2 regions of the Bartonella krasnovii genome follow, and region 1 is predicted to be linked to the other one. Evidence: predicted binding sites of a transcription regulator. Region 1 holds the regulator's gene; the other holds the start of a gene.
The links. Region 1 encodes LexA, which represses DNA repair genes until DNA is damaged. Its sites were predicted from a motif close to TGTTCNNNNTGTGTTCNG; they were not measured.
Positions count from the first base shown of each region.

Region 2: recA (recombinase RecA) is a predicted target of LexA. The motif match lies at 1,973-1,990, and genes of this name have one in related genera.

Region 1 is NZ_CP031844.2:999,897-1,003,225, forward strand. Features, by position in the region: tRNA gene D1092_RS04245 (tRNA-Lys) at 387-462, opposite strand; gene lexA (transcriptional repressor LexA) at 1,605-2,318, shown strand; gene rimO (30S ribosomal protein S12 methylthiotransferase RimO) at 2,767-3,329, shown strand, end outside.
Region 2 is NZ_CP031844.2:1,179,989-1,183,317, forward strand. Features, by position in the region: gene alaS (alanine--tRNA ligase) at 1-581, opposite strand, end outside; gene recA (recombinase RecA) at 791-1,834, opposite strand; gene D1092_RS05110 (hypothetical protein) at 2,249-2,449, opposite strand; gene D1092_RS05115 (replication-associated recombination protein A) at 2,687-3,329, opposite strand, start outside.

The DNA.
Region 1 (3,329 bases):
AAGCGTTGAAAAATAAAAATAATATAAATCAATACGTTGTAGAAAATCTATCTTTTAAGATAAGCTGTGAATAAATACAAACTGTGAATAAGTATGACGATTTTACCAACTATTTCCTGTAATGCGGCAGGTATTAAAAACAGCCTATGAATTACGAAAACGAGTAGCCACACTTACTATCAGTGCAGGTGTAATTATATCATAAGCTTTAAAGCACTTTTGGTTTGGGTAGAGGAGTACTCTATAGCAAAATAGCTGATAGAAAAAGATTGGCTATAGAATCAATAAAAAAGTTCTGAAAAAAATTAGATCAGACAAAAACTAAAGGGAATCAAAGCAACAAAGATTCTCAAACTTTTGTATAGCCTCTTGATATCCTTCAAAGTTGGTGAGCGCGCAGGGATTCGAACCCTGGACCTACTGATTAAAAGTCAGTTGCTCTACCAGCTGAGCTACGCGCTCTCACACAAGCTATTTAGTTTGCAGACTATCTAGTTTGCAGAAAGTGAAGGGAACATACGGTTGACTTTTCATTTGGTCAACACTTTTTGGAAAAAATAATAATATTTTTTCTAGTTATCAATAATTTTCCGTTTTTTTCCTTTCTTCATCATTGTAGAGTTGCTCTTTGAACTTCTTTTTGAAATCTCGATACAAAAATAATCTAACGATAAAAATATTTCATAGTTTTAAAATGCTCAAATTACAAAAAAATCCCCCCCTTTTCTTCCAAACATGGCTATTAAACATCATGGATAGAGCAGAAAAATACTTCCTACTCTATATTATCTTTATATCTTTATGTTTTAATTTTTAAGTATGAATGAGATTTATAAAATAACATATTGAGGGGTGGAAAAATAAGTATGGTAGTGCAAACTTTTGAGATGTAAAGATAGCGTTGCCCGATAGATTTTATGTTATTTGCAAGATCATCTTGAGGGAAGCGAGCACATTAAGAGATATCTTATTTTAATAAATATGCGAATGAGCAATAATGACATTTTGAGGAAGTGACTTTTATTCAGGCATGATGATTCTATAACGACAGCCAATTATTTTATAGAATAAAGCAGACGTAAAAAAAAATTAGTATTATTGAAAATATCTGACATGACTGTAAATAGTGCTCATTATTGTAGCTGTAGATAATTTGACTAAACAATAAAAAAACAGAAACAATGTGCAAAATGATTCTAAATATACATAAAGTGATTTGTTACGCTATTGAAAGAATGTATTTTATTTAACTTTTTATATAAGAAAATTATAAAACACGTAGATATAAAAAATAGAAGTATAACATTAATCATAAAATCGGGTGTTGAATAATTCAATTAGAGCTATAAAATATTTTTTATATATCATTTAATATTAGTATAGTTTTATAATACATAAATAATATTATGATATATTTGTTAAAGTAAATTTCACACTTATCATATATTAAATATGTATATAAATAAACATGTTGCCTAATTAACTTCACTTATAAGATCAAAAATTAAAGCAAATAATTTTGATTTAGCAAAAAAATTTAGAATTATTATATATACACGTATTTTTTACTGTAATCTCTTTTATTCTTTTGATTGGAACATTGAATGCTGACATGTAAACAATATGAGCTCCTCTTGTTTATTCACAATCATGTAAAAGAAACAGGTGTTCCCCCTTCTTTTGAAGAAATGAAAAATGCTTTAGAACTTTCTTCAAAGTCTAGCATTTATAAGCTCATTGTAGCCTTAGAACAACGAGGTTTTATACGTCGTTTACCCAATCGTGCTCGTGCAGTAGAGGTGATTCGACTCCCTGAGAAAATAACATTTAGCCTTTCTTTAGCACGTAAGCTTTCTCCCAGTATGATAGAAAAAAATAAAAGAAACATATCAAAAAACTTGGCTAATCTTGAGAGTTTTGAGGAAGAAGAAAAAAAAAATATCACAATCCCTATTATGGGACGTATTTCTGCGAGTGTACCCGCCTCTGCTATACAGCAACAAACAAGCACACTTTCTCTTCCACACGATATGGTTAATACAGGTGAGCACTATGCATTAGAAGTTAAAGATAATTCTATGGTGGAAGCTGGTATCCTTGATAAAGATACGATTATCGTGAAACGTCAAAACACAGCAATATCAGGTGAAATTATTATCGCATTTATTGATAAAAAAGAGGCAACATTAAAACGTTATCGACGTAAAGGAACCTCTATTGCATTAGAAGCCGCTAATCCTCACTACGAAGTACGTATATACAAATCCGAACGTGTAGAAATACAAGGTAAACTTACCGGACTTATTCGCAAATATTAAAAAATACCCCTATATACGCGATAGATATCGCAATAGAATATAGTAAAAAAACTGCTGAGCATTTTTTGATATTGTACCACTCGTAATTGACTTTCTTTCTATAACCAAAGGATTTGTCTAATTCTGTCGATAAATAATCTAAATTCCTTATCGAGTGGATTTCTCTTCTTCTCTCACATGTTTTTCACTTAACTCAAGGCTCAACAAGTAATATTCACCACGTACTCTAAAAGAGCTTGAATGCTTTGAAGGAGTCTGTTTTATATCATCGTCCTCAAAACAGCATTTGACTGTGTAATAAAATAAAATTGTAAGTATACGCAAAATAATCTAGAAAAAAATCAAATAAATTTGTAACAGATTGTTATCTATAAAAATAAAGAACATTTCTTACTTTTTAAGTCAATAAAAGTGAAACGCAATCGTTCATAGTAATTATAGGATTATCATGGTAGCACCTCGTATTAGCTTTGTCTCTCTCGGATGTCCAAAAGCACTTGTAGATTCTGAGCGAATTATTACAAGTCTTCGCTCTGAAGGGTATGAAATTTCGCGTCAACATCAAGGAGCTGATGTCGTTATTGTGAATACCTGTGGTTTTCTTGACTCTGCCAGAAAAGAATCATTAGCCAATATTGATGAAGCTCTCAAAAAAAATGGAAAAGTCATTGTAACAGGGTGTCTTGGTGCTGATCCTGAGGTTATTCGCCAAGAATACCCTAACGTATTGGCCATTACAGGACCACAAGCTTATGAAAGTGTTATACAAGCTGTTCATACAGCAATCCCCCCTGTTCATGATCCTTTTCTTGATTTAGTTCCTTCCCAAGGTATTCGTTTAACACCTCGTCATTACGCCTACTTAAAAATTTCTGAAGGATGCTCTAACAGCTGTAGTTTTTGTATCATCCCTACACTACGTGGTGATCTCACTTCACGTCCCATCAGTGATGTTCTTCGAGAAGCTGAACAACTTGTACAAGCAGGTGTAAAAGAACTTTTGGTTATTTC
Region 2 (3,329 bases), 180 kb from region 1:
TCTTCATCCGCACTTCCAGGAGGTCCCCCAAAAATTTCATCACCATGATCATAAAAAATCTCTGAACAAGGACCACAGGGACCAGTTTCTCCCATCGACCAAAAATTATCTGCTGTCGCAATACGGATAATCTTTTCGTCTGGAAGACCTGAAATTTTACGCCATAACTGTGCCGCAACATCATCACTCTGATAAACAGTTACCAACAATTTATCTTTAGGAAGACAAAACTCCTTTGTTAAAAGATTCCATGATAAAAAAATGGCTTCTTCTTTGAAATAGTCACCAAAAGAAAAATTACCCAGCATCTCAAAAAACGTATGATGGCGTGCTGTATAGCCAACATTGTCAAGATCATTATGCTTTCCCCCCGCACGAACACATTTTTGTGCCGTTGTTGCCTTTTTATAAGAACGCTGTTCAAGTCCAGTAAAAACATTTTTAAACTGTACCATTCCTGCATTTGTAAACATGAGTGTGGGATCATTACGTGGAACAAGGGGGCTAGAAGAAAGAACTTTATGCCCATTACGATAAAAATAATCCAAAAATGTTGAGCGGATATTATTAACACTATTCATATCAATACCTGCAGAATACAGCACCAAACCATAAAAGAAAAATCCCCCCTCATTAAATATCCTCTTTGCCACGCATGGAGTTAATTTAATCAAAGAATAGAATATTTATTTAAAAAAATTGAGAAAAAAATGACTGTATATTTAAAACTCAAACAAATAAAAATAGAAAAACCTTAAATAAAGCACTTAATGCTCAAATAAACATAGCATCAAATTGCTTCATCACTTTCTGTCACATCTTCTCCTGCATTTTCTAACAATTCAATAGCAATCAAACCAGCATTTTGACGCAAAGCTGTTTCGATTTCTGCAGCAATTTCCGGGTGCTGGCGCAAAAACTGCTTCGCATTTTCACGTCCCTGCCCTAAACGTTGAGAATTATAAGAAAACCACGAGCCAGATTTTTCCACAATACCAACTTTGACTCCCAAATCAATCAACTCACCTAATTTGGAAATCCCCTCACCATAAATAATATCAAACTCAACTTGTTTGAAGGGAGGAGCCAATTTATTCTTCACCACTTTAACACGGGTCTGATTACCAACGATCACATCCCGATCTTTAATGGAGCCAATGCGGCGAATATCCAAACGAACAGAAGCATAAAACTTTAAAGCATTCCCACCTGTTGTTGTTTCAGGAGAACCAAACATCACACCAATTTTCATGCGAATTTGATTAATAAAGATCACCATACAGTTAGAGCGGAAAATTGAAGCCGTAAGTTTCCGCAAAGCTTTACTCATTAAGCGTGCTTGCAATCCAGGTAAAGCATCACCCATTTCACCATCAATTTCTGCACGCGGTGTTAAAGCTGCCACAGAATCAATAACAAGCACATCAACAGCACCAGAACGCACCAACGTTTCTGTAATTTCCAACGCCTGCTCACCGGTATCTGGCTGAGAAATAAATAAATTTTCTAAATCAACGCCGAGCTTTCGTGCATAAATAGGATCAAGGGCGTGCTCAGCATCAATAAAAGCACAAATTCCACCAATTTTCTGTGCTTCAGCAATAGCATGAAGAGCCAATGTTGTCTTTCCGGAACTTTCTGGTCCATAAATCTCAACAATCCTCCCTTTCGGTAATCCACCGACACCCAAAGCAATATCCAAGGACAATGAACCCGTTGGAACTGTTTCAATTTCAACAACTTGCTCCTTTTGCCCAAGACGCATAATGGAGCCTTTACCGAAAGAACGTTCAATTTGAGCGAGAGCAGCATCGAGAGCTTTTGTTTTATCCACGATTATATCCTTGACGATTCATAATGATCTAATACTTAAACTGTACATTGTACTTTTAACTTAACTAAAGCTTTAAGTTTAGATTTTCACAGACTATTTTCATCCTTACCCTTACGTTATGCCTATAACATATCATAATCAAAAAAATAAAGAACTGATCTTCCCTATCTTATGACACAACATAAAATCCAAATAAAATAACACTTCTACACGAGAGAAAGTTAACATATTTATCTCTCTCTAGAAAAGAAACAATTTAAATTTCAACATAATGTTTAATCTTTCTGCCTACCCCTTGATTGTCTAAGAGACAAACTCTCCCCTTAATCATACAAAAACGCCTCATTAATCAAAACCACACCCTATTGCATCGAAAAACAAAACACTTTTATGTTGCATATTTACTTACTTGTTTTAAAAAAGCATCTTCCAACGCTCGTTATACCCATTTTGTGGCGGCACTCGTGAAATGGTATAAATCCATTGCTTTATGCTCAGTACCATGATCATTACACCACCACCCACTTTTCCCGCCCCCAATGTTGCGGTAGCTCTCAATACTTGAAACTCTTCATAAGAGTCATTTTTATTTTTTTCTTGTACAGTTTTTATCACACATTAATCCAGCATGTAACATACAAGCGAATGGCTGTGATTGATGAGATTGGAAATGAGAAAATCGTATAGTATCTGGAATTCTCCATTCAACATACAAAGCAGTGGATAATCAATATCTTACTCAATTAAAATCATAAAAATAAAATAGCTTTAAGAGTTGAATGACCTATTTCTTAAAAACAAGGTATAAAAAATAAATCTAAGTTCAATAAAAAACATGTTTTAACTCAAATTTTATGGTTGATTTTTACGTTTTTTTCGCAATTGTTTCCACCATTCAAGACGTTTCACAATTTCACGCTCAAATCCACGCTCAACTGGTTTATAATAACTCTGGCGCCCAAGTTTTTCGGGAAAATATTCTTGTCCAGAGAAAGCATCTGGTTCATCATGGTCATAACAATAACCATCTCCATACCCTTCCTCCTTCATCAATTTCGTTGGTGCATTAAGGATATGTTTAGGAGGTGGTAAAGAACCATTTTTTTGTGCACAACGCAATGCAGCCTTATATGCAAGATATGTCGCGTTTGACTTTGGTGCTGTTGCAACATAAAGACATGCCTGTGCCAAAGCCAATTCTCCTTCTGGTGATCCTAAATAATCATAGGCATCTTTTGCCGCGTTACAAATGACAAGAGCTTGGGGGTCCGCCAAACCAACATCTTCAACAGCCATACGAACCAATCTTCGCCCAATATAGAGAGGATCTTCACCAGCATCCAACATACGTGCTAAATAATAAAGCGCCGCATCAGGATCAGAGCCACGAACAGATTTATGCAACGCTGAAATAAGATTATAGTGTCCATCTCGTCCTTTATCATAAATGGGTGCACGACGCTGAATAACTTTTTGCAACGCATTAGCATCAAGG